4 regions of the Thalassospira xiamenensis M-5 genome follow, and region 1 is predicted to be linked to each of the others. Evidence: riboswitches for the same ligand, from Rfam matches in the RefSeq annotation. Region 1 holds a riboswitch; each other region holds the start of a gene.
The links. Region 1 has a riboswitch for cobalamin ahead of TH3_RS03060 (ABC transporter substrate-binding protein). Riboswitches for the same ligand answer to the same signal wherever they lie in the genome.

Region 1 (7,965 bases):
GATCTGGCCGATTTCACCAAGCTGACCGAAACCATCGGTCCAAAAGGTATTGTCGAGGTTCTCAATACCTATTTCGATGCAGTGTCACAGATCATTACCCGTCATCATGGTGTGATTACCCAGTTTCAGGGCGATGCGGTACTGGCGACTTTCAATGTTCCGGTCGAGGATGCCGACCATGCCAGATGTGCCGTGCGGGCCGCACGCGAGATTTCCGATCTTGTGCAAAGTCGGGATTTCGCCGGGATTCATGTGCGTACGCGTATCGGGATATGCACCGGGACGGTGATTGCCGGCAGTGTCGGTGGGGGTGGGCGTCAGAACTATACCGTGCATGGCGATACGGTAAATATGGCGGCCCGATTGGAAGTGATGAACAAGGAACTGGGAACCGACGTTCTGATTTCTGCAACGACGGCACAGTATCTGACCGCAGAAGATTTTCGCAAGATCGGGCAGATGGATGTTCGCGGACTTTCCGAACCGATTGATCTGTTTACCTTTGCCACGGCTGATGAACGGAATGTCGTGACTGGCAATGTGCCCGTTACAGCGACCTGATTATTGGCAAAGTTTTCGCGCATGAAAATGAAAAAAGGAACGGCATCCATTCGATACCGTTCCTTGCGGGTTCTGCGCCGGGGTTAACCGGTGCAGCGGGGTTTTAAAGCCTGAATGCTATTGTATGGGCTGGCGATACATCACCATTCCTGCGTGATACAGAACACCGTCTTCGAAATATCCGTCGGCGGTAAAGCCGGTATCATCCCAGTAATCGATATGATTGCCGGAAATTTCATAACGTCCCTGATAGGCAGACGGGCGATTGCCGCGCGCCTCGTCATAACGTCCGTTGGCCAGCAATTCCTGACGGATATTGCCATCAGCCGTGACCCACATGCCAACATAGGGATGCGGGTCGTTCGATGTGGTTCCGGACATGACGGTTTCCTCCTGTGCGGTGGCGGTGCTGGAAAACAGCATCAGAAGACTGGCGATAGAAGACGCAAACATATGACGTGCCATGCGTGCCTCCTTGGGCGTTACGGGTCAATATGCCGATGCGGTCGGGCGCACGATGATCTCGTTGACATCGACGCTTTCGGGCTGGGCGATTGCGTAAAGCACCGACCATGCAATGGAAATCGGGCTGAGTGCGGTTTTGCGCAGTTCACCGAGAAACCCTTTGGCATTGTCATCGGTAATGTCGTTGCCAAGTTCTGTTTCGGTAACGCCCGGCGAAATGGTGGTGACGCGGATATCGCGGCTTTCCTGACGCAGGCCATCGGAAATCGCCCAGACGGCATATTTCGTGGCGCAGTAAACGGCTGCAGTCGGGGATACCAGATGTGCGCCAATGGATGCGGTATTGATGATGTGGCCGCTACCCTGTTCCTTGAACAATGGCAGGCCGGCGGCAATGCCATTCAGGACGCCGCGAATATTGACGTCGATCATCTTGTTCCACTCGTCAATTTTCAGTTCGGCAAGCGGCGACAGGGGCATGACACCGGCATTGTTGAAGATCACATCAACGCGGCCATAGGTGTTTTTGGCGAAATAGATCAGTGCTTCGACGTCGTCGGCATCGGTGACATCAACCGCGCGACATGTGGCGGTGCCGCCTTCGGCCTCGATTTCGGCGACGATGGAATGAAGCTTTGCCGTGCGTCGGGCCGCAAGAACGACCTTTGCACCGTTTTCGGCCAGAAGTTTTGCCGTGGCCTCGCCAATTCCGCTGCTGGCACCGGTAATGACGACAACCTTGTTTTCAACATTGTTGGACATAAGCGACATGACATCCTCCTTGTCTGGATCATGGCGCTTACTGTGATTGCAAATGGTGGCCTGATGAATACACAGAACTCTTGATCAATTGCCTGATTCTCCAGGCAGGGTGAAAACCGCTTTTCAGGATGGTTCTGGTTGCTATAGTTCATATTAGGGAAATAAAGGAGTTTGGCGATGCCTGTGTTTGAAGAGATGTCTGAACTGATTGACAGATACTGCGAAGGCGAAGGTGTTGCCGAGACGCCGGTAAAGGCGGTGCATCTGTATCGTGCGACCGGGCCGTCGATGAAAGTTCCGACAATCTACAAGCCATGCCTTTGCATTATCGCGTCAGGTGCCAAAGAGGTCACTCTGGGCGAGGCGGTTTTCAGTTACGCGCCCGGAAAGTATCTGGTGGCGTCGGTCGACCTGCCGATTGTCGGCTGTGTGACAAATGCCAGTGCAGCACTTCCGTATCGCAGTTTGTCGATTGAACTTGATGGTCAGATGTTGGGCGATCTTGTCACCCAGATTGATCTTCAGGTCGGCTCGGCATCCGAAAGCGATTGCGGGCTTCATGTCGATAACGCCAGCGATACCTTGCTGGATGCTGTGATGCGCCTGTTGCGCCTGTGTGATGAGAAAGACGATATTTCGGTGATGGCGCCGATGCTTCTGCGCGAGGTGCATTATCGCCTTCTGCGCGGCCTTCAGGGTGCCAGGATTGCGCAAATCGGCATGGGCGGCAGCAACATGCAGCGCATTTCCAAGATCATCCGCCTTATGAAGGACGATTTTGCCGCACCGCTTCGGGTCGATGATCTGGCGGCACAGGCGAATATGAGCCCGTCTTCCTTCCATCATCATTTCAAGCAGGTAACCTCCATGAGCCCGCTTCAGTATCAGAAACGCCTTCGCCTGACGATGGCGCGCCAGATGATGCTGACCGAAATGAAGGATGCGGCAACAGCGGCCTATGAAGTCGGATATGAAAGCGCATCACAATTCAGCCGTGAATATGCCCGCATGTTTGGCGCGCCACCGATGCGCGATGTCTCGGCGATCCTTGGGCGGCTGGGCGGCGATGGCACGGCGGCGGCGAACGCCTATTGAAAATTGTAATCATTGCGATTTATTCGCAATTGGCTTGACCGGCCTTCGTGACTATGTGACACCGATAGATGTCAGTATCCGATAAGGATAAAGGGAATTCGAAGCCGTCCGTGAAGACGGTTAACCGAAGCTGCCCCCGCAACTGTAGGCGGTGAGTGTTTCCTTCTGAAAGCCACTGGGATATTTCCCGGGAAGGCAGGAAAACACAACGACCCGCGAGCCAGGAGACCTGCTGACATAAATACGACGGACCGGGCGGGGTGCCCCGGAGGATGTCGGTATATGTCACCGTTCCGGGCGGGCTGAAAGCCATTGGACCGCCCTTGGATTCCGGCATTTCCCGCCATTTTTCAGCACTTTAGCCAGTCCCTTGACCATAGTAGCTTTGATGTTATGTTATAACATAACATTTATTGGTTTGGTATGTCCGGTCGGGAAATGAAATTCCCGATCAGCATATCCATGAAAGGACGCAAAGTGATTGAACTGAACAAAAAGGTTCTTGCAGTCGGGGTGTTTGCTGCAGGACTGGCTTCTTTCGCGCAATACGCATCTGCCACGGAATATCCGCTCACACTGGAAAATTGTGGTCGAACCCTGACCTTTGATCAGGCTCCGAACCGTGTCGTATCGCTTGGCCAAAGCAGCACTGAACTGCTTTATCTTCTGGGACTGGCCGACAGGGTGGTCGGAACGGCCGTATGGCTTGGCCCGGTGCAGGAACAGTTTCGCGACGTCAACGCCACCATTCCGCGTCTGGCCGACAACGATCCCAGCTTTGAAAGTGTGGTCGGCCAGAAACCCGATATGGTCGCAACCCAGTTCCAATGGCATATCGGCCCGAATGGCAAGGTCGGAACGATTGACCAGTTTGCCGAACTTTCAATCCCGGTCTATACCGCACCAGCCGATTGCGTCGGTAAGGACAACACCACGGGCGGTGACGGAACGCGGATTGATGCCTTTTCGATGGATCAGATCTATCAGGGGATAGCCGACCTTTCGAAAATCTTCGATGTCGAGGAACGCGGCGCAGATCTGATTGCCGATTTCAAAGCCCGCGAACAGGCTGCGCGCGAAAAAGTCGCCGCCGTGAATGGCAAGGGAATTTCGGCACTGTTCTGGTTCTCCAGTGCTGAAATCGATGTTGATCCGTTTGTTGCCGGGCAGAAAGGCGCACCGGCCTATGTCATGTCGATCCTTGGTGTGGAGAATGTCATCGACAGTGATGATGAATGGCCCACAGCCGGGTGGGAAACCATCGTACGGACCAATCCCGATATCATTGTGATTGGCAAAATGGATCGTCGTCGTTTTCCGGCCGATGACTGGGAACTTAAAATGCAGTTCCTGAAATCCGATCCGGTAACCCGTCAGATGAATGCGGTCAAAAGCGGAAATATCGTCGTCATGGATGCCCAGTCGATGAACCCGACCATGCGGACAATCGACGGCATTGAAACGCTGGCCAAGGCAATCGAGGCGTTCGAGGCAACCCAGTGATCGGGCCAATGATCGGGAATATCATTTCCAGCCCTGTTTTCATCAAACGCATCAGCGTGGCATTTGCCGCGCTGATGTTGCTGGCAGCGGTTCTGGCGGTTGCCGCATCGGTGGGCGAAACAGCGATCCCGGTGGGCACGGTGATCAATACGATTGCCAATCATTTGTGGGATGCCGGGTATCCGGTGGATGCGATTGATGCCGGTATAATCTGGAACTATCGGCTGAGCCGCGCCATCGTTGCCGCAAGTTGCGGGGCGGCCTTGGCCGTTTCCGGTGCGGTCCTGCAGGCGCTTTTGCGCAACAGTCTTGCCGATCCCTATCTGCTCGGCATTTCGGCCGGGGCATCGACCGGTGCGGTCAGCATCGTGATCCTAGGTCTTGGGGCCGGGATGCTTTCGCTGTCACTTGGTGCATTTATCGGCGCAGTGGCGGCATTCGCCTTTGTGACCCTTCTGGCGTTACAGGCCGGGCGCGGTACGGGTGCGATCATTCTGGCCGGGATTGCCGGATCGCAGATGTTCAATGCCCTGACATCCTTTATCGTCACCAAATCGGCCAGTGCCGAGCAGGCGCGCGGCATCATGTTCTGGCTTCTGGGCAATCTTAGCGGCGTGCGCTGGCCCGATGTGTGGCTGGCTTTACCCGTGGCTCTTGTCGGGCTTGTCGTGTGTCTTTGGCATGCACGCGCACTTGATGCCTTTACGTTTGGTCGTGAATCCGCCGCATCGCTTGGTGTGCCGGTCAGGCGGGTTTATGCGATCCTGATTGCCGCAGCCGCGATGATGACGGCGGTAATGGTCAGTATCGTTGGTTCCATCGGTTTTGTCGGTTTGGTGATCCCGCATGCGGCGCGCTTTTTTGTCGGAACGCGCCATGGGCTGCTATTACCGCTATCGGCATTGATTGGCGCACTGTTTCTGGTCTGTGCCGATGTGATTTCACGCGTGATCGTTCCGGGGCAGGTTTTGCCAATCGGGGTGATTACCGCCCTTGTCGGGGCCCCGGCCTTTGCCCTGATCCTGTGTCACGGAAGGATTTTGCGATGACCCTGGAACTGCGCGATATCGTCTGGTCTGCCGGTTTTCGCAAGATCATCAAAAATGTCTCGATCCGGGTTGAACCGGGCGAGTTTCTGGGCCTGATCGGGCCAAATGGGTCGGGAAAAACCAGTTTGATGTCGGTTTTGGCCGGTATTCGTCCACCTGATCAGGGGCGTGCGATGCTGGCAGGGCAGGACATGAAAAAGCATGGCCGTCGCAAACTGGCCCGGCAGATCGGCTTTGTCGAACAGCAGGCCGACACCACGGACCGCCTGACCGCGCGCGAGGCGGTGGCACTTGGACGCACACCTTATCTCAGCATGCTGTCGCCTTGGTCGGAACGCGATGATGCGATTGTGGAACGTGCGCTCGGCGATGTTGATATGACCCATCTGGCCGACCGGTTCTGGCATACGCTTTCGGGCGGTGAAAAGCAGCGGGTCCATATCGCGCGTGCGCTGGCGCAGGAACCAAAATTCCTTCTGCTGGATGAACCGACAAACCATCTGGATATCCGTCATCAGCTTGGATTGCTGGAACTGGTGCGTGAATTACCGGTGACCGTGGTGGCGGCCTTGCACGATCTGAACCATGCCGCGATGTATTGCGACCGGATTGCCATGATGCGTGACGGGGAACTGGTGGGGATCGGCAGTCCTGCCGATATTCTGACGACCCAAAATCTGCGCGATGTGTTCGGTGTGGATGCCACCATCGAACATGGCCCTAACGGGCAATGCGCGGTGCGCTATCACGCAGGCATGAAAAAAGACCGGGCTGCATGACCCGGTCTTTTCCAATTCAAAGGCTTACTTCTGTTCGCGGGCAATCGCGCGCCAGCCGATATCACGACGGCAAAAACCACCCGGCCAGTCAATGGCATCAACCGCTTCATAGGCGCGTTTCTGCGCCTCGGTCACCGACGTGCCACGTGCGGTAACGCCAAGAACACGCCCCCCCGTCGCGGTCAGTTTGTCACCATCCATTTTCGTGCCCGCATGCAGGACCTTGACCTTGTCCATCGCATCGGCATCGGCCACGTTTCTGATCTCGGTGCCTTTGTCGTAGCTGCCCGGATACCCCTTGGCGGCCATGACAACGACCATGGCGGTTTCGTCATGCCATTCGGGTTTGACGGTATCGAGTTTTCCGGTTGCCGCCCCATCAAGGATATCAAGCACATCCGATTTCAGACGCGTCATCAGAACCTGGCATTCCGGATCGCCAAAACGGATGTTGTATTCGATCAGTTTCGGATTGCCCGCATCGTCAATCATCAGACCGGCAAACAGGACGCCCTTGAACGGATGGCCTTCGGCGGCCATGCCCTTGACGGTCGGAACAATGATCTGTTCCATGACCTTGTCCTCAACCGACTGCGTAAAGACCGGGGCGGGGGAATAGGCACCCATACCACCGGTATTCGGGCCGGTATCGCCCTCGCCGACGGCCTTGTGATCCTGTGCGGCAATTAGCGGAATGACGTTTTCACCGTCACAAACCGCAAAGAAAGATGCTTCTTCGCCGGTCATGAATTCCTCGATCACCAGCTCCGCACCGGCATCGCCGAATTTGCCACCAACCATGCATTCGTCAATCGCGGCAAGGGCTTCGTCAACTGTCTGGCAGATCGTCACACCCTTGCCCGCGGCAAGCCCGTCGGTTTTGACAACAATCGGCGCACCGTGCTTTTCAACAAAGGCCCGCGCATCGTCGGGCGTGGTGAAACGGCCATAGGCCGCGGACGGGACGCCAAACTTTGCCACCATGTCCTTCATGAAACCCTTGGAGCCTTCAAGCTGTGCCGCCGCCTTCGAACAGCCAAACGATTTGATGCCAGCCGCATCCAGCGCATCGACAAGGCCCGCGACCAGCGGGGCCTCGGGGCCAACCACCACCAGATCGACCGCATTGTCGGTGGCAAATTTCACAAGCCCGTCAATGTCGCTATCTGAAATGGCGATACATTCTGCTGAATCGGCAATCCCGGCATTGCCCGGCGCACACCAAAGCTTGGTCAGTCGCGGGCTTTTGGCAATTGCCCAGCACAATGCATGTTCACGTCCGCCACCGCCAACGACCAGAACCTTCATGATTTTAACCTCGATTACGTGTCCGACTGCTTGATGGTCCAGACGGGATGAACTAGGCTTGCACCCCATCCCGCTTGAAAATTTATGCGGGCTTTTAGCATAAAGTGCCCTTGATGACGCAAGATTTGTTCGACCCGTTCGCCCCCATGCCCGAAGAACCCGCGAAACCGGGAAATCTACCGGAATTTTCGGTCTCCGATCTTTCCAATGCGCTTAAACGCACGGTCGAGGATGCGTTTTCGTTTGTGCGTGTGCGCGGCGAGATTTCCGGCTTCAAGCGCGCAAGCAGCGGTCACATGTATCTGGCCCTCAAAGACGATCAGGCGGTGCTGGACGGTGTTTGCTGGCGCGGGCAGGCATCCAAGCTTGGCATCGCACCCGAAGACGGCATGGAAGTCATTGTAACCGGCAGATTGACGACATTCCCTGGGCGATCAAAATAC
Region 2 (7,965 bases), 1.3 Mb from region 1:
AGTGAACTCGCCTTCGTTTTCCATGATGGTGCGGTGCTGGTTGATCAAATCCCAGACCTGATCAAGGCCGTCATTGATCAGGGCGGAAACCATGATCGATTGCGGTCGCCAATGATGGCTGCTGGGTTGCAGGATGCGAAGGGCGGATGAATATTCGCGTTTGGCTTCGCGCGCCTTGGCCGGGTCGGCATCGGCCTTGTTGACCGCGATCAGATCGGCGATTTCAAGAACGCCTTTCTTGATCCCCTGCAATTCGTCCCCGGCACCGGGCAGCATCAGGACCAGAAAGAAATCGGTCATCTGGGCGACCATGGTTTCGCTTTGACCGGCCCCGACGGTTTCGACCAGAACCACGTCAAAACCGGCCGCCTCGCATAGCAAAATGGTTTCGCGGGTCATGCGATTGACCCCGCCAAGATAGCCGCTGCTGGGCGATGGGCGGATATAGGCATTGGGATCGATGGAAAGTTCATTCATCCGGGTCTTGTCACCCAGGATCGATCCACCTGACCGCGCACTTGTCGGGTCAACCGCCAGCACGGCGACCTTTTTGCCCGCCTTGGTCAGGTTTTTGCCAAAGGCCTCGATAAAGGTGGATTTGCCGACACCGGGCACGCCGGTAATGCCGATCCGCTGTGATCCGCCGGTATGGGGCATCAGGCGCGAAAGAACGTCCTGCGCCTGATCAAAATGTCTGGCATTGCGGCTTTCGACCAGCGTGATCGCGCGTGACAGAATGGTGCGGTCACCGGCCAGAATGCCATCAACAATCTCGTCGGTTGAAAGAACCCGCCTGCGCACCGTTTTGCGGGGCTGGCCCTTGGGACCGCCCGATACGGTGCGCAGTGTTTCCGGTGCATTTTGGGGTACACTCTTTGGCGCGGTTTCTGTCACGATCTTGCCTTCACAATCAGGCCGCTTCCTCGGACGTTGATTCCTTCAGCTTTTCTAACAGGTCACAGGCCGCTTCGGCAATCACGGTTCCCGGCGGGAAGATCGCCTCTGCCCCGGCTTCGTAAAGTTTGTCAAAGTCCTGCGGTGGGATAACACCACCGGCAACGATCATGATGTCTTCGCGGCCAAGCTTGTCCAGTTCCGCACGAAGCTGCGGCACGAGTGTCAGGTGACCGGCTGCAAGCGAACTGGCACCGACGATATGGACATCGTTTTCAACCGCCTGCCGCGCGGCTTCTTCGGGTGTCTGGAACAGCGGGCCGATATCGACGTCAAAGCCAAGATCGGCAAAGGCGGTTGCGATGACTTTCTGGCCGCGGTCATGCCCGTCCTGCCCCATTTTGGCAATCAGGATGCGCGGGCGGCGGCCTTCGGATTGTTCGAACTCGTTTACCAGCCGGTCAACCTTGGCCAGTGCTTCGTTATCGGCACCGACTTCGGTTTTATAGACCCCCGAAATTGACCGGATCACCGCCTGATGACGGCCATAAACCTTTTCAAGCGCGTCGGAAATCTCGCCCACCGTGCATTTCGACCGGGCGGCCTGCACGGCAAGATCAAGAAGGTTGCCATTCCCCTGATCGGCGGCATTGGTCAGGGCGGTAAGGGCGGCTTCAACATCCGCATTGTTGCGTTCGGCACGCAGACGTTCCAGCTTGGCGATCTGCTGACGGCGGACTTCGGCATTATCGACCTGCAAAACATCGACCGGGCGATCATCGGTAGCACGGTATTTGTTCACACCGACCAGTGTCTGTCGGCCGCTATCGATGCGGGCCTGTGTGCGCGCAGCCGCTTCTTCGATGCGCATTTTCGGAATGCCGGCTTCAATCGCCTTGGCCATGCCGCCCTGTTCTTCGACCTCAAGAATATGGGCCCATGCCTTTTCCGCCAGATCACGGGTCAGACGTTCAACATAATAGGACCCGCCCCACGGATCGATGACCTTGGTCGTGCCGCTTTCCTGTTGCAGGAAAAGCTGCGTATTGCGGGCAATGCGGGCCGAAAAATCGGTCGGCAGGGCCAATGCCTCGTCAAGGGCGTTGGTATGAAGCGACTGCGTGTGGCCTTGGGTTGATGCCATTGCCTCAACGCATGTTCTGATGACGTTGTTAAATACATCCTGTGCTGTCAGTGACCAGCCCGATGTCTGACTGTGCGTGCGCAGTGACAGGGATTTGGGGTTCTGCGGATCGAACTGTTTGATCAGCTTGGCCCAGATCATGCGGGCGGCGCGCATTTTGGCGATTTCCATAAAGAAATTCATGCCAATCGCCCAGAAGAACGACAGACGCGGCGCGAATTTATCAATCGGAAGACCAGCAGCCTGACCGGCACGGGCATATTCGATGCCATCGGCCAGGGTATAGGCCAGTTCAAGGTCCGCCGTGGCCCCAGCTTCCTGCATGTGATAGCCGGAAATCGAGATCGAATTGAATTTCGGCATGTTTTGCGAGGTAAAGGCAAAGATGTCCGAAATGATCCGCATCGAGGGTTTCGGCGGATAGATATAGGTATTGCGGACCATGAATTCCTTCAGAATGTCATTCTGAATGGTGCCTGAAAGCTGTTCATGTTTCACGCCCTGTTCTTCGGCAGCCGCGATATACAGCGCCATCACCGGCAGGACCGCACCATTCATGGTCATGGAGACCGACATCTGATCGAGCGGAATGCCATCAAAAAGGGTCCGCATGTCATAGATGCTGTCAATTGCCACACCGGCCATGCCGACATCACCGGTTACCCGCGGGTGGTCGCTGTCATAGCCGCGATGGGTGGCAAGGTCGAAGGCAATCGACAGGCCCTTTTGGCCGGCGGCGAGGTTTCGGCGATAAAATGCGTTGGATTCTTCGGCGGTCGAAAAACCGGCATATTGCCGGATCGTCCAGGGTTGCTGGACATACATGGTCGGATAGGGACCGCGCAGGAAGGGCGGCATGCCCGGCATGGTGTTGAGATGATCAAGTCCCACCAGATCATCCGCGCCAAACACCGCTTTGACATCGATGCCTTCGGGCGTGGTCCAGGGCGCTGTATTGACCGGGCTGGTCGGGCCGGAAGTAGCACGATCAAACAGCGGCAGATTGGAAAAGTCCGGAATCCGGGTCATGGTTATTTTACCCCCAGATGTGAAAGGGCCGTCTCGCAGATCGCAAGAACATCCGCCCCGATAAAAATGAAATCATCAATACCCGCCGCCTCGTAATCGGCCCTCGCATCGCCGGGATGCCCGGCAAGGTAAATGCGGGTCGCCCCGGCCTGTTTAAGGGCCTTGGCGGCATCGGCGGCCATTTCGGCATATTGCGGGTCCGATCCGCAAATGACTGCGATCCTGGCACCACTTTCAACAAATGCCTTGGCGGCATCGCTGGCATCGGCAAAGCCGTTATTGGTAATCGCCTCGATCCCGCCAGCTTCGAAGAAGTTTCGGGCAAACATGGCGCGCGCGGTATGTTTGGCAACCGGGCCCAGATTGGCCAGAAAGATTTGCGGAAATTTGCCGGTTGATGCCTTGTGGCCATCCGCACGATCCCGCAGGGTTTCGAAACTTTCCGAAAGACGATGGGTTGGCAGCGGATCGATATGTGTGCCCGCGGCCTTGCCATAAAGGGCTTCATACATCTGTGCGATGGTTGCACCGGATTTGGCCGCCGTGATCAGATCCTCAAGGCTGATGCCGATTGCATCCTTAAACCCGGTCTGGCGGGCTTTGGCTTCCTTGCGAATTGTCGTCAGGTCTGGCGCATCGCAGGTGACTTTGGCCTCTGTGATGTTGGGGAATTCCGACACGCCGGTCAGCGGATCGCGCCGGGTGGCAGCGCGGCTTTCGCGGGCCTGCCAGATTTCCGAAATCTCCTTTTGCAGGGACCCGTCGGCAAGGGCCTTGATAATGCCGCCCTTGGCTTCAAGTGACTGGAACCGGCCCCAGGTATTGGATGCCAGTTCGCGGGTCAGGTTTTCGATGAACCATGAACCGCCCGCCGGGTCGATCACACGATGAACGTTGCTTTCTTCCTGAAGGATCAGTTGGGTGTTGCGCGCAATGCGGCGCGCAAAGCCATCAGACAGGCCGATCAGATGATCATAGGGCAGGCAGATAACGCTATCGGCACCGCCCAGACCGGCGCTCAGGCTGGTGACGGTGGTGCGCAGCATATTGACCCACGGATCAACCTTCGACAGCGACATTTCGGCCGATACCGCATTGATCGTGATAGTGGCATCATCGACACCCGATGCCGAAAGAACCCGGCTCCACATCAGGCGAAGCGCACGAAGCTTGGCAATCCCGGCAAAGAAATCGGTGCCAACCGCCACATTGAACGCAATCGCGCCTGCCGCCTGATCAATCACCATACCGGTATCGGTCAGCGCGCGAAGGTAGGTCACACCACCTGCCAGCAGGCAGGCGAGTTCCTGCCCATCGGTTGCACCGGCATTGTAAAACGGCGCGCCATTTACCGTGATGGCGGTGGCATGCGGGAAACGGTCGATCAGATCAGCGGCAATATCGGTGGCCTGTTTGATCGCATCATCGACTGAAACCGGAAGGCACCCTGTTGCGGCCAAGGTGCCAATCGGATCGATGTTGAAGGCCGGTGCGGCGTCGCTTGCAAAATCGTCATCCGCGTCGGCGCTGTTTTGCCCATCCTTTTCAAGGCGCGCGGCCAAAAGGGCGGCGGCCGGGATTGCGGCGGCACCGGCATCAAGTGCAACGGTCGCAAGGTTGGTATAGACATCGTCAAGTGTGGCATCGAGATCGGCAAGGCAGTGAATGGCAATGCCGTCAATGCCAGCATCGCCCGATGTGATATCCGCGCCCGTGCGTGCGGCGGCATCCAGACGTAGCAGGACCGACGTTGCGCCGTTTTCCAGATCATCGAGAATCGCGGCATTGACCGATTTGGGATCGGGATGGGCATGAAGCTGGCGGATGTCCCAGCCGCTGGCGGCGTCCTTGGCATCGACCGCGGCACACAGGACCTGATGGATCAGGCGGGTTGCGTCGTCCTGATCGTCGTTGGTGTAAAGCGGCTGCATCGCGAAACCGTCAAGCATCCTTGTGACCAGTTTCTTGTCAAAGGATGCGCCTTTCAGGCCGGATTCCGCCAGTTGACGCCAGCTTGCATAATCGGCGGCTGGAAACTCTGAGGCCAGCTTTAACGGGTCTGTCATGCTCTCTCCCGGTCGCGGTCGGATCTTTCGGATCTGGGCCGATATCTATTTTACAACGGATTCCCTCCGCCCGGTACACCCCGCCCGGTCCGGCAGAAACAAGAGCCATCTTTCGGTATCTGGCTTATGCGCCGCCAAAAACGGCGCATTTACAGTTGCGAGGGCAGCTTCGGCCTTGATCGCGGACATGCGCCGGACCGCACCGAATTCCCGAAAGAATGTTTCATATCGCATCTGCGACATGGCGGTGTTTATAGCACCCGCCCATAATTACGTAAATAGGCATGGAAATACCTATTTAGGTCAATGTCGCGGTCATCCATCAGCATTCCGTAACGTTATCCTTCTGAAAAATGGTTGTTTTCTGCCAAGGACGAGATTGATGAACGGATATTAATGGCGTGCCGCTGCCATTATACTTTGGCCGGATTGTGATGGTTTCTGGGAAAAATTGCGGGGTTTAACCAATTTGACATTTTCGTCTGCCAGATTGGCGCTGTCCCAAATCTCGGAGTATTGCCATCCATGAATGCGCTTAGCGCCGTGCCGCCCCGACCAATGAATGACGGTCTGGTGGTGTTTGCCGACGACAGCCCCAGCGCCAAGGCGGCTCTTGAAACCGTTTTGCGCCGTGCCGGCTATGACGTGGCAGGGTTTGATTGTGCCGACGATCTGATCGACCAGCTGGACGGTCTTTATCCGCGGGCGATCATTCTGGATCTTGAAATGCCCGGGATGAGCGGGTTTGAAGCCTTTTGCGAGATTCGCCGCCGCTATCCGAACGCGGTTGAAGTGCCGGTTCTGTTCTTCTCGGCCCATTATGATGCCGATACGCGGGCCCAGGCCGATGCCCTTGGCGCGGCGGACTTTATCAGCAAGGACGCCAGCCCGATGGTGGTGATCGAGCAGCTTAACCGGGCGCTTGATAAATCCATGAGCCATTGCTGAGCTGTTTTTGGTAATCGCCTGCATTTTTCATTTTCAGTGAATAATCAAAAAGTCGGGTCTTTTGGCAAAAAATGCCGTTGGACCCGATTTTTCGTATTCCTCATATCATACTATTTAAATGCCATCTCAGGCGTGGCGAAGCTGCGCCGGATCACCTGATGGCATGGTGATCGTGTGGTTTTCGTCCCCGTGGACATGATAAAGCTGATCACCGGCAAGTGTGACCGACGGATCAATGGTCGGACGTTGGGCAAGGCGGTCATAGAGTGCCGCAAAATCGGCATCCATCGCATCGAAAAGCTGCTGATAGTCGGTCAGCACGAAATAGGTTTTCTGGAAATCGTCAATCGCATAGTCGGTTGCCATCACCCGTTCGAGGTCAAACGCCACCCGGTTGGGGGTTGGATCGGTGACGGAATAGATGGTTTCCGTTTGCGATGACAGCATGCCCGCCCCATAGGCGCGCAATCCATGGTCGGTCATGATCAGGCCGAACTCGACCATGTACCAGTACATCCGGGCGAGTTTCTTGAGCCCGCCTTTGGCAATGGCTTCGGGGCCCTTGGCACCATAGGCCGCCAGATAATCGGCAAAGACCGGGGCATAAAGCATCGGCACATGACCAAAGAAGTCATGGAAGATGTCGGGTTCGACGAGATAGTCGATCTCCTCCGGCTTGCGCAGCCAGACGGTCACCGGAAAACGCCGGTTGGCGAGATGATCGAAAAACACATCATCGGGCACCAGCCCCGGCACCGCGACAAGGTGCCAGCCAGTGGCGGCATGGAGCTTCTCACTGACCCGGCCGAAATGCGGAATGCCATCGGCGGCATCAAGTTTTTCAAGATTGCGGATATAGTCCGGGGCGGCATAGCCCGGCAGGATCGCCTTCTGACGGGCATAAAGTTTGCGCCAAAGGTCATGTTCGGCCTCAGAATAGGATGCCCAGTCCTGGGCCACGGTGTAGTCATCATTGATGTGGCTGTAATCGCCGCGCAGATTTTTGTTCTGGTCCATAGCGGTCCTCGTTTGCTCCCTGATGAGACTTTCTGCATGGACTATTTTACATCAATTCAAATGTCATTTTCGCGCGATATAGGGATCAAAATGCGTTATGGTTGATCAAATATGACCGTATAAACCATTTTGAGGGCGAAAAATGACCGATGTGCTGTTAAGCCCGACCGACATCAAAATCCTGCAAATCCTTCAGCGCGACGCATCGATCAGCAATGTGCAGCTGGCCGAAAAGGTCGGCATGTCGCCTTCACCCTGCCTGCGCCGGGTCAAGCAGCTTGAGGCATCGGGCATCATTCGCCAGACGGTGGCGTTGCTGGACCGCAGGAAGGCCGGGCTTGGCGTGCTGGCAACCATTCAGGTCCGCCTGCAACGCCACACCGAAGAAGGGGCGGAGGATTTTGCCAAGGCGATGAACGACCTGCCGCAGATCATGTCCTGCTGGGCGATGACCGGGCGGCAGGATTTCCTTCTGGTGGCGTTGGCGCGCGATATTGAAAGCTTTGGGGATTTCGTGACGCACAAGCTGCTCTCGATGCCCAATGTGCGTGATGTGCAGTCAAGCCTTGTGCTCAAGGAATACAAAAACCAGACGGCCATCCCGGTTGGTCATCTGGCGGGCGGGTGATCGTTTTGATCGCGCTGCACTGCGTCACGGGTGATGCTTGCTTTTGGTTGGTGATTTCGGGCATAGGTTTGATCCTGTTCTGAATGCGCCAGGTCTTTGAATGTGCCCAGTCATGGAGAGCCCCAAGATGTCTGCCAATTCTGCCAACCAGATTGCTGCCAATCCGATCCTTGTCGAAGCCACCCGTGGCGAAATGGTCGAAAGTTTCCATCGCGGGCGGTATGTCGTGATGAAGGCCG
Region 3 (7,965 bases), 720 kb from region 1:
CCTGTTTTCCAAGCTTTTCGATCAGTCGTTTATGGCCCGGTTCGGCCGAAACATGCCCGATCAGACAATGGTCAAGGGCATCGCTGCGAATAGTGCCAAGGATTGCCGCAGCTGCACAGGAAACATATCCATCAAGAAGAACCGGTACCCGTTGGTAACGCGCGGCCAGAATGGCACCGGCCATCGCGGCAATTTCGCGTCCGCCGACACAGCGCAGAACGTCGAATGCATCATGGAACTGATTTTTGTGCAGGATGATGGCATCCCCGACCACGCGTGTTTTGCGTTTAAGCGTTTCATCGTCGATGCCGGTGCCGCGTCCGGTCCAGTCGGCGGCTTCACCGCCAAACAGGGCATAGGCAATGGCGGCGGCCGAGGTGGTATTGCCGATCCCCATTTCACCGGGCACAAAAAGGTCAATCCCCTTTTCGATGGCGCTCATGCCAAAGGCCATTGCTTCGGCGCAGCCTTCGTCATCCATGGCGGGTTCTTGCGAGAAATCGTTGGTCGGGATTTCAAGGGCGACTTCCATCACGCGCAGTTCCGCGTCAACCGTTTTGCAGATCTGGTTGATTGCCGCACCGCCATTGATGAAGTTTTCAACCATCTGCTGGTTGACCTCGGCCGGGAATGCCGACACGCCCTGTGCACAGACGCCGTGGCTTCCGGCAAAGACCGTGACACGCGGGCGTGTCATGTTCGGTCGTGAATTTCCTTGCCACCCGGCCAGCCAAAGGCTGATATCTTCCATCCTGCCGAGCGCGCCTGCGGGCTTGGTCAATTGTGGCTCGCGCGTACTTACGGCTGCCTGTGCCTCTGCATCGACACCGGGCAATTGGGCCATCAGGGTGCGGATTTCATCAAGACTTTGGGGGGGATGCTTGGGATCGAACATGGAAAATCTCCGGCTGGCGGACAAGGATGCAAAGCGTCTTCTGCTTGGCTTCTGTCGCGCCCATGATTAGTCTGATTGCGTGCAAAATGCCAGTTCGAATATCGGAACACACCCGTGAACAATGATCATAATCAAACCGGAATGAATTTGAAAAACCTTGATGATGATCAAGTTGATGCCAAACAGCCAGAAACCGGATCTGAATCAGAGCCTGAGCCTGACGCCCCCCCCAAGGGGATGCTTGCTGATTTTTGGCGTGCTCTTGCCCTGCTAAGCCGGATACCGGTTTTCATTCCATGTGACTTCAGCGCGCATGCGATGGCACGATCAGTTTGGTGCTGGCCGCTGGTTGGGTTGTTCATGGCCGGGATTGCGATCATTCCGGCCTACGTCATCGAGATTCTGACCGGCAATGTCGTGATTACGGCCATTGTCGCGACTTTTACCCTGATCGCGTTGACTGGGGCGATGCATGAGGATGGCATTGCCGATTGTGCCGACGGGTTTGGCGGTGGATTGGACCGTCAACGCAAGCTTGACATCATGCGCGATAGCCGGATCGGGACTTATGGGGTTGTTGCGCTTGTTTTATGCCTTGCGATGCGCATCGCCCTTCTGGATGCTGCGGGTGAAAGTGGCAGCATGGCCGCCATCCTGATTGTGATGGCGACACTATCGCGCGCGGCGATGCCGATCGTGACCTATGTGTTTGATCCGGCGCGTGAAGATGGTCTTGGCAAAAGTGCCGGGCGACCCGACATCAAAGTGGTGAGCGCGGGTATTGCCATCGCCTTGGTTCTGGTGGTGATTGTTGCGGGTGCGGTGACCGCGTTCATGTGTCTGATTGCCATGATGGTCGGGGCATCGGTTGTCGGATGGATCGCCCGGCATCAGATTGGTGGCCATACTGGCGATGTGCTGGGCATGACTCAAATCATCTCCGAGCTGCTTGTCGGTATTGCATTTATCGCGATACTTCAGATTGCCTGATGATAAGATCATGAAAAGAACCGTTTAAAACGGCGCCCAAACCCGGATCGTATTTTTCGACCGCATTTTTCCTTGGGGGAAGAATGAACAAAGCAGTGACAACCCGTTGGTGGCTTGTTCGCCATGCGCCGGTTCTCAACCCGGAACGGCTTGTCTATGGCCGAAGCGACATGCCGGTTGATCTTACCGATGAAAAGGCATTGCGTGCCCTGTCGCGCCATTTGCCAAACGACGCGGTCTGGATTACGAGCCACCTTTCGCGCACGCTTGATACCGCGCTTAAACTTCTTGAGCTGATGGATGAAAACATCCTGCCTACGCGTGAAACCGGCTTTGCGGAACAGCATTTTGGCGCATGGGAAAAGAAACACTGGAATGATCTGCCCAAAGGGGAAACCACCCGTTTCTGGGCCGATTTCGCGCGCCAGCATCCTCCGAATGGTGAAAGTTTCAGCGACGTTGTCGAACGGGTTGGGCCAATATTTGACCGGCTGACAAGATATTGGGCCGGGCGCGATATTGTGGCCGTTATTCACGGCGGGACGGTGCGGGCGGCCCTTGCCAATGCGCTTGGTCTGTCGCTTGAGGCAGCTTTATCATTTCATATCGATACGCTTGGCGTGACACGGATCGAACATATAACCGGCGTCGATCAGCCGGGCTGGCGGGTGACCGGTGTTAATCTGCGTTACTGATTAAAGGGGGCTGGGCAGTACCCATCTGCCGATACCCTGTGGGGCTTGAATGACATGCCACACAGGGTATCAGTTTTCAGGCGGATTTCCGTTGATCGGTTTCCTGCGCATCGACAAGCGCATACTCCGACAAAAAGCGATCTACCATATCGGCAGAGACATCGTATCTGCCACAGATTGACGCGACATCGTCGAGATAGGCTTCGTAGTAGGGAATAGGTCGGCTGCGCGATTTGCCGCGAAGCTCGTTGATTTCCTTAAAATCGGATGCAAATTCCGGTGCTTCGATAACCTGAATGATCGTGTCGTCGATGATGGCGGCGGGTTTGCCTTTGTATTTCTTGCCACAGGCTGAAAGCATTTTGCTGGCGGTCGGGATGGATATCCCAGGCTGGCCCAGAAGCAGTGACATTTGATCTTCGTCGAAATCGTCATTTTCGAACAATTCCACGAGTTTCGTCAGGTCACGAACCAGAAGCGAAAGCGCATTTACGCGGATGCCACGCGCATGCGACCAGATGATGGTCGCGACAACACCACAGGTCGGACGGTTGGCATAAATGTTTCGAACATCACGACGCGCCAATGATATTTCACCATTTACAGCATGATGTTGCAGGAATTCGGGAAAGGATTGATCATTATAGTTCAATCTATCCAGCAGCCCGCGCCACATGTCTTCGCGTGATACGGTTTGCCAGGTTGTTGATTTCAGATTCCGAATTCGTTGAATTTGTTCATGAATTGCCATTTGATCAGCAAATTTCCAATTAACCCCAAGAAGTTTTTCCGAAACCCTTTGCGGTTTCGGCATCCGGACTTTGTTTGTTTTGTAATGTCCGGCGGTCACGCGGGCGGCTTTTGTCGGCTCTGATCCAACGTGACAAAATTATGTTCTCCTAAAGAATAACCGCCGACAAGCAGTCAATTCTTACAAATACTGACCTTATGGCTAGGTCGGAGTTTGGGCTTTGGTCGTGGGGGTAAAGCTGCTAGGTTCGGCGCTGCCGTTTGGTGATGGGAAACCGGTGTGATGCCGGTGCTGCCCCCGCAACTGTAACGGGTTGGGTGATCCGGGTGATGTGATGTCACAAGCCACCGGTAATGTTGATTTGCAGACAACATGCCGGGAAGGCGGATTGCTTTCATGCCCGCAGCCAGAAAACCAGCCATCGGTATCCCTGTTCGTAAGGATATGGGGTAACGCAATCCGGCCTCGGTGGGAGGTCAAAGCGAAGGAAAACGGGCATGACCCAGAATATGGCTGATAACAGCCAGCTTGCCGGGATCCATCTGATCCTTGGCGGTGCCAGATCGGGCAAAAGCCGGTTTGCCGAAAACCGGATCAACCATGCAGGCGGCGGTATTTATATCGCGACCGGCCGGGCATGGGACGAGGAAATGGCAAATCGCATCGAACTTCACAAATCATCGCGCGGCGAGATATGGCAAACGATTGAGGAACCGCTTGATCTTTGCGCTGTCCTGTCTGCCTGCAATCATGACGGCAGCAAACCGGTGCTGGTCGATTGCCTGACGCTTTGGCTGACCAATCTGATGCTGGAAGATCGTGATATCGGGGCCGAGTTTGACCGGCTTTGCGACCTTTTGCCGGGGCTGGATATCCCAGTTCTTCTGGTTTCGAACGAGGTTGGTTTCGGGATTGTGCCGGAAAATGCCATGGCGCGCAGCTTTCGTGATCATGCCGGACGATTGCATCAACGGATTGCCGAGCTTGCCAATCAGGTGACGCTTGTGGTTGCGGGCATTCCGATGTCGGTTAAATAGATCAGAATTCATAGATTTAAGGGTAATTGAATATGGCACAGCTTGGAAAAATTCCGGCAACAGTGATCACCGGTTTTCTTGGTGCAGGCAAAACCACGATGATCCGCAATATGCTGGAAAATGCCGGGGGTAAGCGGATTGCGCTGATCATCAACGAATTTGGTGATCTGGGCGTGGACCGCGAAGTGATAAATGGTTGTGGCATTTCGGGATGTGCCGAGGACGACGTTGTCGAACTTGCAAACGGTTGCATCTGTTGCACGGTGGCCGATGATTTCCTGCCGACCATCAAGGGCCTGATTGATCGCGACACGCCGCCTGATCATATCGTTATCGAAACATCAGGGTTGGCACTGCCAAAACCGTTGGTCAAGGCGTTCAACTGGCCGGAAATCCGTTCACGGGTCACGGTAGATGGTGTGGTGGCTGTTCTGGACGGGGCGGCATTGCGCGACGGGCTGTTTGCCCATGATCATCATGCGGTTCAGGCCCAACGCGAGGCGGATGATAATCTTGATCATGAAAGCCCGCTTGAGGAACTGTTTGAAGAGCAGCTTCATTGCGCCGATATGGTGGTTCTGAACAAAACCGATTTGCTGAGCGCTGCCGAAGTTGCCAAGGTCGAGGCAGATATCCGGGCCGAGCTGAAACGCCCATCGGTCAAGATCATCGCGACCGCGCATTCGAAGGTCGAAAATGCTGTTTTGCTGGGACTTGGAGCGGCGGCCGAAGACGATCTTGATAGCCGCCCCTCACATCATGACGATGGTCACGAACATGACCACGACGATTTTGAAAGCTTTGTCGTGTCACTTGACGCGGTTGACGATGCGGCCTTACTTGAAAAACGCCTGATTGATGTCGTGCGTCAGTTCGATGTCCTGCGGATCAAGGGGTTTCTCGATATTCCCGGCAAGCCGATGCGCCAGGTTGTTCAGGGCGTTGGTGAGAGGTTCCAGCGTTATTTCGACCGGCCGTGGGCCGAAACCGAAACGCGCCGGTCGGAACTGGTGGTTATCGGCCTGCATGGCTTGGATCGCGGTGCCATCGAAGCGGCAATCAAGGCATCGTGACGTTTTGAAATTGTAAGATCATCCGGTCGACAACGTTGTGCGGGCGGATGATCTTGAACCAGCACACGATAAAAGAAACGGACATTTCCGATGCATCTGCTTGCCGCCCAGCCTGGGCTTGTTACCGATGGAAGCGAAGCCGTCGATTTGGGGCAAAGCCCGGGCGATGTCGTTATCCTGTCGGCGGCAGAGTCCGAGCTTGCCTGTCTGGCGGGGGCGCAGGCGCGATTGACTTCGGCATTTGGTGATGTGACACCATCGCTGCGATTGGCAAGCCTTTTGCAGTTGGGCCACAACATGTCGGTCGATCTTTATGTCGACGATGTTCTGGCCGATGCCAAATTCATCATCGTGCGCATTCTGGGCGGTCGGGGATATTGGGAATACGGGATCGAACAGCTGGTCGAACTGGCCCGTCGCAACGACGTGCCGTTGGTACTGTTGCCAGGTGACGATCAACCCGATGCGGAACTGTTGTCGTTATCGACGGTAAAGGGTGCAACGTATCAGCAAATCTGGCGATACCTGATCGAAGGTGGTCCGGGAAATGCTGAACATTTATTGCGTCTTATATATGAAAAGTTGAACCCGTCTGTCAGTTGGGACTGGAAGCCGGCGGCACCCTTGGTCAAGGCAGGCCTTTATTGGCCGGGGAAAATCACCGCAAATCTCGAAGAAATTGAACAGAATTGGAAACAAAATCATCCTGTTGTCCCAATCATCTTCTACCGTGCATTAATTCAGGCTGGTAATCTGGATGTAATTGATGCGCTGGTTGAGGAGTTGTTGGGTAATAGCCTCAATCCATTGCCTGTTTTTGTTGCCAGCCTCAAAGACCCGGTTGCGGCGGCCTTGGTTGAAGAATGGCTGGGGTCAACACGTGCGGATTTGATCCTGAACACCACCGGCTTCTCTCTTTCCGTTCCGGGTGTGGAACGAAAAGACGGGCCGTTTGATGTTGTCGATGCACCGGTTTTCCAGGTGGTGCTATCTGGCGGTGGTGAAGCATCGTGGCGGGATGGGGTGAACGGCCTTGCCGCGCGGGATATTGCGATGAATGTCGCACTTCCCGAAGTGGATGGCCGTATTTTATCGCGCGCCGTGTCGTTCAAGGGATCGGCGGGCAAGGATGCCCTGACCCAGATTGATCTGGTCAAATATATCCCGGTGCGCGATCGGGTGGCGTTTGTTGCCGAACTGGCGGCCAATTGGGTCAAATTGCGCAAGACGGATGCCCCGGTGCGCAAAGTTGCGATGATCATGGCCAATTATCCCAACAAGGATGCGCGCCTTGGCAATGGTGTGGGGCTTGATACACCGGCCGGGATGATTGAAACCCTTCGGGCGATGAAGGATGCCGGGTACAGGATTAATGAGCTGCCGGAAAATGGCGATGCCCTGATCGCGGCGGTCAAGGCCGGACCGACGAATGATTTCAAGTCGCTGGCGGATCGCACCGTTCGTGTGACGATCCCGGTTGCCGATTATCGCGCGGCATTTGCCGTCCTGCCCGCACGCATCCGTCAGCAGGTAACGGATGCCTGGGGAGAGCCGGAAAGTGATCCGTTTTATCTGCCGGATCGGTCGGCGATTGCCCTTTCGATCCTGCCGATGGGCAATGTTGTGGTTGGGCTGCAACCGGCACGCGGATACAATATCGATCCGCTTGAAAGCTATCATTCGCCCGATCTGGTGCCGCCGCATAACTATTTCGCGTTTTATATCTGGCTGCGCCATCATTTCGGGGCGCAGGCAGTCATTCATTTCGGCAAACACGGCAATATGGAATGGCTGCCGGGCAAGTCATTAGCGCTGTCGGAAGAATGCTTCCCCGAAGCCGTGTTTGGCCCGACACCGCATTTCTATCCCTTTATTGTCAATGATCCGGGGGAAGGCACACAGGCCAAGCGCCGTGCGCAGGCGGTGATCCTTGATCATCTGACCCCGCCTTTGACGCGGGCGGAAAGTTACGGACCGCTTAAGGATCTTGAGGCGCTGGTTGATGAATATTACGACGCAGCAGCAGTTGATCCACGCAGATTGATCATCCTGAAGCGTGACATCCTTGAACTTGCTATTCGTATCGGCCTTGATCGTGATTGCGGGATTGAGCCGGGCGAGGACGAGGAAAGTGCGCTTGCCAAGCTTGATAATTATCTGTGCGAATTGAAGGAACTTCAGATCCGCGATGGTTTGCATATCTTTGGTAAGGCACCGGAAGGGGATCTTTTGACCGATCTTCTGGTCGCACTGGCAAGATTGCCGCGAGGGGCTAGCGAGGGGCCAAAGGCGTCGCTTCATCGGGCCTTGGCCGCCGATATCCTTGGCGATCCCGGTTTTGATCCGCTTGATTGTGCCTTTGCGGAATTTTGGCCGGGGATAAAACCAGAAATCCTTGCGCAATATGACGTTGGGGCGTGGCGTACTACGGGCGATACGGTGGAGCGGATTGAGCTTCTGGCGCGTGATCTGGTGCGTGGGGAGGTGGTCGCGGATCAGGCATTGCTGCGGACAATTGAAGTTC
Region 4 (7,965 bases), 530 kb from region 1:
CTGCTTGCCATAGGACCAATTGTAAACCCACGGGAAAGCAAGGCAGAAAAGGGCGTTGAAAACGAGAAGGGCAAGTTCGATGGTCACGGAAACACCTTTTGGTGATGGTTTATCCAAGCCATACGCAGGAAAAAAGGGTAGGCGATCAAACTTTTGCGCCGCGAGGCGTTCGTGTTTTATCAAGCTGATCGCCCGAAAGTGCTTATTCTTCTGCGGCCTTGCGAAGGGCCGGGAGCCCGACACCGGCCGTTTCAAACCCGCCATCGGCCGCGATCACCTGACCGGTAACGTAGCTCGCCTTGTCGGAGCATAAAAACGCAATCACCTCGGCGATTTCGCGTTCGTTACCGTATCGGCCAAGCGGCATGGCATCAAGATAGGCCGATATGATTTCCGGCGAATGGACCGCCATGGCAAGCTTGGTTTTGACTGGGCCGGGGCAGACGCAGTTGGACCGCACCCCGAAATCGCCAAGCTCGATCGCCTGCTGTTTTGTCAGGTGAATGACGGCGGCCTTCGATGTGCCATAAGCGACCCGAAGAGTAGAGGCCCGAAGCCCGGAAATAGAGCCGATATTGACAATCGCGCCCTTGGTCTGCTTCAGAGCAGGTATTGCCGCCTGTGAGACAAGAAAAACACCATCAAGGTTGGTTTCCATGATCCGGCGCCACGCGCTGAAGTCAGTTTCACCAATTGGCAGGAAATCGGCAACCCCGGCATTATTGACGACCGCATCAATCTGTCCGAACTCGGTCAGGACCTCGTCGATCATCAGATCGACCTGTTCGGGGATTGATACGTCATATTCAAATGCCTTGGCATTTGCGATATCGCGACATGATTTGCGAAGTTCCGCGCTGTCGCGATCAATCATCGCAACCTGCCACCCCAGTTCAATAAAAAGATGGGTTGTGGCAAGTCCGATGCCGCGTGCGGCACCTGTTACGAGGGCAACCTTGTTTTCCATTCACGTCTTCCCTGATAACAGCCGTTAAACAGGCTGCCTTGTTTCTTATGAAGGACGGCCCCGTTTTAACCGGGCCGTCATGATCACAAGAGCTTACAGGTCGTCGGCAACGAATTCCAGAAGATCACCGGGTTGGCAATCAAGTTCCCGGCAAATCGCGGCAAGTGTTTCAAACCGCACACCGCGCACCTTGCCTGATTTCAGAAGCGACAGGTTCTGTTCGCTCACCCCGATCCGGCAGGCAAGGTCCTTGGACTTCATCTTTCGCAGGGCAAGCATCACGTCAAGCCGGACAATGATCGCCATCAGACGAAGCTCCTGTTCTCGTCCTCGATCCGGGTGGCTTCTCCCAATACCCACGCAATCACCAGAAGCAACCCGCCCAGAAACAGGGTGCTGGCCTCGGCATCGCTGAGCCCGATAGACAGCATCCTTTCGCCTTCGGGACGGGTTATGGTTGCCAGTACGGATGTCAGTGCGCCTGAAAGCGGCTTGATCAGGGTTTGCGCCATAAGGGCCACGGAAAATGCTTTCAGATGGGCAATCGGGGCAGGCTGGAAAATATGGTTTTCGGCAAAGGACAGGAACATCTTGCGCAATCGCCAAAGCCCATAGGCCATAACAAGTGTCGGCAGCATCATCGATGCCATCACGGCATATTTCTGCCATCCGGAAAGGGCGCGCAATTCTTCAAGGCTGATGGTCATCTGGCTGGCGCTGGTATCAATCCAGCCATCGACATGCCATATCAGCGGCACGAGACAGATTTCGAAAACAACGCCGATAAGGCACACCCAGCCAAGAATGCGGCTGACGGTGCGGACATTTTTCAGGGTGTCGGACATGACGGGGCTCCATCCGGAAACAATCGGGGGATATTTTAATGACGAATCAAATTCATTAATTAATGTAAAACATGAATTTTTTATCGAAATGAGTCAATCCGGATTTTTATCCGTAGTCGCGCTTTGATCGTCAGGCGGGCGATGCCCGGCCAAAATTCAGACAAAAAAAATGCAGCCGGGGCGGTTGAAACACCCGGCTGCAGAAGGAATGGCGGGGAGGGGAGGAAAACCCGCCAGGGAAGAGAGGGAGACGAAAAAGTCTGGCTGCTTCCAGCGCGGCGTCGTTAATGCCGTTTGGAAGAGATCATCGCGTCCCACGCACCTTGCAAACGTTGTTTGGCTTCACGAAAACGCTGCAGGGATTCTTGCGGGATATCACCGCTATGATCCTTGATCTCGCTCCAGGCGGCATCCATGTCATCCCACGCCTGAACAACCTCGCTTGGCAATTGTTCAAGCCCGGCTTCGGATTCCTTGCAATGGGCTGTAAGGCCGAATTCCCAATCCTTGAATTCCTGATGGAGCTTGGCGTGCTCCGGAAGGGGACGGGCTGTCATGGGAGCCTCCTTTTGCTTTTCCAGACAATTTCAATCTGGCGCGTAATCATGTCATCGATTTGCAATGAAAAGGCGATTTTGGGGCATTCTCTATAAAGGGCATAAAACCGGCAATTTACCTGCCAATCATATCGTTCCATGCTTTTTCAAGATTTGCGGTCGCCTTGTGGAACTGCTCTGCGGTGGCGTTGCTTGCGGCATCGCCTTCGGCCTTAAGCTTTTCCCACGCCTCATTCATCTCGTTATAGGGGCCGGTTACCTCTTTGGGCAGATTTCCGACCTGCATGTCGTTTTTCGCGCAGTAACCGGCAACATTCCGTTCCCAGCTGTCGTGGGACTGGCGCAGATTAAAAATGTCGAGTGCTGTTTGCTCTTGCATCGGTGTGTCTCCTTGTTCTGGTGGGCACTTTCGATGATGTGTCATACCTGTAACGTTCCCTGCGTGGCGGAGTTCCATGCACGCAAACATCAAGTCCCCTTGCCAAGCGATGCAGGGCGTGGAAAATAGGGGCATGTTACAAAGCAAAGCAAAATCACGTAAAGTCGAAGTCACACCGGCCCGCCCGGTCGTGGTCAGCGCCAATAATGATGGTGACGGTTGTCAGGAATGCGATACCGCCGCACGTCTTGGCCTTTCCACCGAACAGGGGGAAGCCGTAACGCGTGATGCGTCGCGCGCCACCGGTCATAACCTGTCGCTGCCCGATATCGAGGCAGCAGCGAAAATCTTTGCGCTTTTGGGGGATGCCGGGCGGTTGCAGCTTGTTTTGCGCTGCATGGAAAAACCGCAAACCGTTGGCGAACTGGCCGAGGCATCGGGCATGTCGCAGTCGCTTACCAGCCATCATCTGCGTCAGTTGCGCGATCAGCGCATTCTGGCCTCCGAGCGCAACGGGCGTCATATCTTCTATCAGATTGATGACGAACATATTTCCTGTGTTGTTCGAGATGTCTTTGCCCACGTCACACACGACTAAGCCACCCCCGCACTGATCTTTGCGGGCATTCCAGTCGCAGATCGACAATCGGGCGAATATGTTCGGCAAATGATCACCCGGCCTGCGTGGTTTTCACATTGCACTTGCGCAAAATTACCGTCATAAACGAATGGCTTGGTTTTTCCCGCTCTGCTCGGGGTTGGGAAACGAAGAGGGAATTTGGAAAGCCGTCTGTTTGACGGTCAAAGCCAAAGCCGCCCCCGCGACTGTATGCGACGAGTGCCCGCCATCATACCACTTGCGAAAGCAGGGAAGGTCGGCGACGCATGAAGACCCGCAAGCCAGGAGACCTGCCAGGCATGGACCCGAACCGACTGTCGGGTGTGACAGCAAAGGAGATTTCTATGACCACGCAGACCGCGGCATTTGCCGTTTCGAAAAAATCCGTTCTTCTGCCGATCCTTGCCTGTGCCGTTTTCGGCATGGCGATTGTCTTTGTGACCGGCCACGTTCAGGCGGACCTGCTTCATGACGCGGCACACGATGTGCGCCACGCGACCGGCTTTCCCTGCCACTAAGTCATGTTCACACGCATAGTAACCAGCGCGTTGTTCGCTGGTGCTGCAGCGGGGCTTATTGCGGCCCTGCTACAGCTGTATTTTGTGCAGCCCGTTTTGCTGCATGCGGAGCTGTATGAAACCGGTGCCCTTGTGCATTTCGGCGGTGACGCGGTTAGCGCGCATCAGGATGTCGGCGGGATTGATCCGCTGCGTGACGGGCTAAGCATCCTGTTCACCATGCTGGTCTATACCGGCTATGCACTGATCCTGATCGCGGCCATGGCCTTTGCCGAAAATCGTGGTCATGTGGTGACGGCGCGCAATGGCATCATCTGGGGCATTGCAGGGTTTGTCATCGTGCATTTCGCACCGGGCTTCACCTTGGCGCCAGAGGTGCCCGGTGTTGCTGCGGCCGATGTCTATGAACGGCAAATCTGGTGGTTTGCGACGGTGGCAACCGCGGCACTTGCGGTTTGGCTGATCGCCTTTGGCCGGAACTGGCTGGCGTGGGGGGCGGCGGTTATTCTGCTTCTGGCGCCCCATGTTATCGGTGCACCGGAACCCGATCAGTTCAGCGGTCCCGTGCCGACCGAACTCGGGGCGCTGTTTGCTGCGCGTGCCTTTGGCATCGGGGCTGTGGCCTGGGTGTTGACCGGGCTGTTTGCCGGGCATTTCTGGCGGCGTGAAGCCGACCGGGAAGCGTAAAACGCAATCACATTGATCAGGCGCGGTATATTCCGCGCCTGTTTTCTTTCATTGATTTGTCTGGATAAATGAAATGCCACGTTCACTTGCTCTTTTCGGGATCGGGCTTGTTTTTGGCGGCGGGATTGGCTTTCTGGTGGCGGCGGGCAATGGCATCATCCTTGATGGTCATGACCATTCCGATCCGCGCGCGCATGGGGAAAGTGCCCATGGTGATACGCATGACACGATGAATGTCAACGGTGCTCATGCCAGCCATGATGCCGTCATTTCACTGCCCGATGCCGTTGATGCGCCAAGGCTTGATGTTGCCATTGCGCCCGATCCGGTCAGTGGCTGGAACCTGCATCTCTTGGTGCAGAATTTCCGTTTTGCCCCCGAACATGCCAGCAGTCCCCATATCCCGGGCGAGGGGCATGCTCATGTCTATGTTAACGGCACCAAGATCGCCCGCCTGTATGGCCCGTGGCTTCATATCGCAGACCTTCCAGCGGGCGATAATGAGGTTATCGTGACCCTTACGGCCAATGACCATAGCCAGCTTGCCGTTGGCGATAAGCCACTGCGTCAGGTCATGACTGTTTCGGTTGCGCCATAATCACAGGGCCGGGATACGGGCCTTAAGGCAAAATCGAAGACGTCCGCAGCCGCGTGCGTCTTCGATCCATCCATCCGGGGCGTTCAGATATTCCCGGCAGGTGGCAATGATATCGTCAATATCACGATGTGCCGATAATCCGGCAAAAAGATAACTTGCCCGCCCGGTTCCCTGAAGTGCAACCGATGTCGGGTCGCTGCATGATCCCATGCAGTCAACCTGCGTGATTTCAAACGTTTCGGGCAATTCCGCCTGATCAAGTGCCGTGCCTAACTGCCGCACAAAACCATCCGCATCGACAAAATCCATCTTTGGGTCCGGATCAGCATCAGGTGCTGGTTGGCAGGTTTTGCAAATGACAATACGAGGCATGCGGCGGTTGGCCTTGGTTCTTAAATCGGGTGGTCACTATGGTCGCAGTGCCGGCGTAATTCATCAACTTTTTCGGGGCGTCTGGCATTGTGTGTGATAATATTCAAATCATGGTTTGAATGTTCTTGACTCGCTAACATATGAATTGTTATTTGAATATAATGCATGAATATAAATTTGAATGTTGGCGAGGTCCAGAATGTCCGTCATCGTAAAATGGGATCAGTTCCCGGCCATTGGAAATTGTGAAAGCTGCAAGTCATCGCTGATTGCGTCGCTCAACGTTGCTGTGCCCGGGCAAAGCTTTGTTGCCGCCGCCGATGGCTTGCACGCGCAATCCGAACTGAGTGTCGAGGACCAGGGCACTGTTGATGATGTGCTGGCCCGTCATCGTGACGGCATTTCGCATCACCAGTGGGCCGTATCGGGCATGGATTGCGGGTCCTGTGTGGCGAAAATCGAAACCGCGCTTACCAAACGTGATGGCGTGCAATGTGTAGATGTGTCGATGATGCGTGAAACGGTGACGCTGGGCCTTCGCAATGATAGTGCCGAAACGCGTTCCGATATCAGCACCATGCTGACCAAATTGGGTTATCCGGCAAAGGAAAAGGTAATTCCGGGGGCGGGGAAATCATCCGAAGCCGCTTGCTGCGCTGGCGGTTCCTGTGGTTCTGCCAATCCGGCTGCGACGGATAATGCCGCGTCGCAAGATACCGATGCCAATGACAAATCCCTGCTGCGCAAACTGGCCCCCTGGCCGGAAGCCGGGGACGAAATTGCATGGGCAGCGATCTGGCTGGTTCTAGGCGGATTGGTCGGCTGGCTGGTTCCGGCCACCGATGCTTATGCCATGTCCATTGCCTCGATCATCGCGGCATTGCCGGTGATGAGAACAGCGTTCCGTCTGGCGGCAAGCGGCGCATTCTTTTCCATCGAACTATTGATGAGTGTCGCGGTTCTTGGCGCGGTTGCAATCGGCGAAAGTCTTGAAGCCGGTATGGTCGTCCTGCTGTTTGCGATTGGCGAAAGCCTTGAAGGCATTGCCGCGGGGCGGGCGCGCAGCGGGGTTAAATCGCTGATGAAACTGGCCCCGGAGACCGCGCGGCGGGTTTCACCATCTGGTGGCGGCTTTGATACGGTTGCACCCTCGGCGCTTACGCTTGACGACATCGTTGAAGTCCGCCCCGGCGAACGCATCCCGGCGGATGGTATCCTGACTGTCGGCTCGGCTGAAATCGATAACAGCCACCTGACCGGGGAATCCGTTCCGGTTACCTCCGAACCGGGGGGCGAGGTTTTTGCCGGTGCCATTGTTACCGACCGACCGGTGCACCTGCGTGTGGCCCGGGTGGCCGGGCAAACCATGCTGGATCGCGTGATCGAGCTGGTCGAACAAAGCGAAAAGCACAAGGCACCGGTCGAGCGTTTCGTTGCCAAATTCGCTCGTATCTATACGCCAATCATCATGGCGCTTGCGGCCCTTACGGTCGTTGTTCCACCGGTTCTGTTCGGGCAAGGCTGGGAAGAATGGATCTATCGTGGGCTGGCCCTGCTTCTGATCGGCTGCCCCTGTGCCTTGGTGATCTCCACACCGGCGGCGGTGACATCGGCCCTTGCCCGTGCATCTAGGATCGGCCTGCTGGTTAAAGGCGGTGCAGCACTTGAGGCCATCGGGGCCGTACGCACCATGGCGTTTGACAAAACCGGTACACTGACCGAAGGCAAGCCGAAGCTGACGGCAATGATGTCGGTGGATGATATGGACGAGGACCGGCTGCTTGCCATTGCCGCCGCCCTTGAAACCGTGACCTCCCACCCGCTGGCAAAGGCGTTGGTCAATGCGGCGACGGACAAGAAACTTGATCTGCCGGAAATCACCGATGCGCGAACCATCGCCGGTGCCGGGGTCGAAGCCCGGATTGATGGCACGCTTTATCGTGTCGGGGCGGCCAAACGCCTTGATATCAAACCGGCTGCCGAAGTTGCCGACTGGCTCGCCGCACAGGAAGACGCCGGTAGCACGGCCGTTGTCGTCCTGCGTGATGGCGATGTCATTGGCGCGCTTGCGTTGCGCGATATCGCACGCGCCGATGCAAAGGATGCACTTGGCAAACTGAACACTTTGGGTATCAGTCCCGTGATGCTGACCGGCGATGCCGAACGTGTCGCCAAACGTATGGCTGGTGAACTTGGCATTGATTACCGGGCGCAGCTTCTGCCCGAAGACAAGCTGAACGTGCTGGCCGAATTGCGCAATGATCCGGTGCGAAAGGGGCCGATTGCCATGGTGGGCGACGGCATCAATGATGCCCCGGCGCTGAAATCGGCCGATGTTGGCATCGCAATTGGCGGGGGTACGGATATTGCGCTTGAGGCCGCCGATGCGGTGGCGGTCAAGGACCGGCTTTCGGATGTCGTTA

Region 2: another riboswitch for cobalamin. It lies ahead of TH3_RS18360 (methylmalonyl-CoA mutase family protein); the one in region 1 lies ahead of TH3_RS03060 (ABC transporter substrate-binding protein).
Region 3: another riboswitch for cobalamin. It lies ahead of cobU (bifunctional adenosylcobinamide kinase/adenosylcobinamide-phosphate guanylyltransferase); the one in region 1 lies ahead of TH3_RS03060 (ABC transporter substrate-binding protein).
Region 4: another riboswitch for cobalamin. It lies ahead of TH3_RS05600 (CbtB domain-containing protein); the one in region 1 lies ahead of TH3_RS03060 (ABC transporter substrate-binding protein).

What each region holds. Positions count from the first base shown of each region.
Region 1 covers NZ_CP004388.1:672,336-680,300, forward strand. Annotated here, with positions in the region: gene TH3_RS22205 (adenylate/guanylate cyclase domain-containing protein) at 1-561, shown strand, start outside; gene TH3_RS23250 (Atu4866 domain-containing protein) at 679-1,026, opposite strand; gene TH3_RS03050 (SDR family oxidoreductase) at 1,051-1,797, opposite strand; gene TH3_RS03055 (AraC family transcriptional regulator) at 1,966-2,883, shown strand; cobalamin riboswitch at 2,939-3,134, shown strand; gene TH3_RS03060 (ABC transporter substrate-binding protein) at 3,346-4,386, shown strand; gene TH3_RS03065 (FecCD family ABC transporter permease) at 4,395-5,435, shown strand; gene TH3_RS03070 (ABC transporter ATP-binding protein) at 5,432-6,214, shown strand; gene purD (phosphoribosylamine--glycine ligase) at 6,239-7,522, opposite strand; gene xseA (exodeoxyribonuclease VII large subunit) at 7,636-7,965, shown strand, end outside.
Region 2 covers NZ_CP004388.1:3,949,783-3,957,747, reverse strand. Annotated here, with positions in the region: gene meaB (methylmalonyl Co-A mutase-associated GTPase MeaB) at 1-894, opposite strand, end outside; gene scpA (methylmalonyl-CoA mutase) at 911-3,067, opposite strand; gene TH3_RS18360 (methylmalonyl-CoA mutase family protein) at 3,070-5,133, opposite strand; cobalamin riboswitch at 5,226-5,392, opposite strand; gene TH3_RS18350 (response regulator) at 5,659-6,081, shown strand; gene phhA (phenylalanine 4-monooxygenase) at 6,208-7,098, opposite strand; gene TH3_RS18340 (Lrp/AsnC family transcriptional regulator) at 7,241-7,726, shown strand; gene TH3_RS18335 (asparaginase) at 7,854-7,965, shown strand, end outside.
Region 3 covers NZ_CP004388.1:4,526,669-4,534,633, forward strand. Annotated here, with positions in the region: gene cobT (nicotinate-nucleotide--dimethylbenzimidazole phosphoribosyltransferase) at 1-895, opposite strand, end outside; gene cobS (adenosylcobinamide-GDP ribazoletransferase) at 1,133-1,885, shown strand; gene TH3_RS20970 (histidine phosphatase family protein) at 1,969-2,580, shown strand; gene TH3_RS20975 (hypothetical protein) at 2,657-3,232, opposite strand; cobalamin riboswitch at 3,545-3,768, shown strand; gene cobU (bifunctional adenosylcobinamide kinase/adenosylcobinamide-phosphate guanylyltransferase) at 3,829-4,368, shown strand; gene cobW (cobalamin biosynthesis protein CobW) at 4,401-5,441, shown strand; gene cobN (cobaltochelatase subunit CobN) at 5,532-7,965, shown strand, end outside.
Region 4 covers NZ_CP004388.1:1,203,899-1,211,863, forward strand. Annotated here, with positions in the region: gene TH3_RS05565 (MAPEG family protein) at 1-87, opposite strand, end outside; gene TH3_RS05570 (SDR family NAD(P)-dependent oxidoreductase) at 203-967, opposite strand; gene TH3_RS05575 (helix-turn-helix domain-containing protein) at 1,061-1,273, opposite strand; gene TH3_RS05580 (DUF2975 domain-containing protein) at 1,273-1,812, opposite strand; gene TH3_RS05585 (hypothetical protein) at 2,097-2,369, opposite strand; gene TH3_RS05590 (hypothetical protein) at 2,485-2,748, opposite strand; gene TH3_RS05595 (ArsR/SmtB family transcription factor) at 2,882-3,346, shown strand; cobalamin riboswitch at 3,467-3,679, shown strand; gene TH3_RS05600 (CbtB domain-containing protein) at 3,712-3,885, shown strand; gene TH3_RS05605 (CbtA family protein) at 3,889-4,572, shown strand; gene TH3_RS05610 (hypothetical protein) at 4,646-5,170, shown strand; gene TH3_RS05615 (DUF1636 family protein) at 5,171-5,542, opposite strand; gene TH3_RS05620 (heavy metal translocating P-type ATPase) at 5,742-7,965, shown strand, end outside.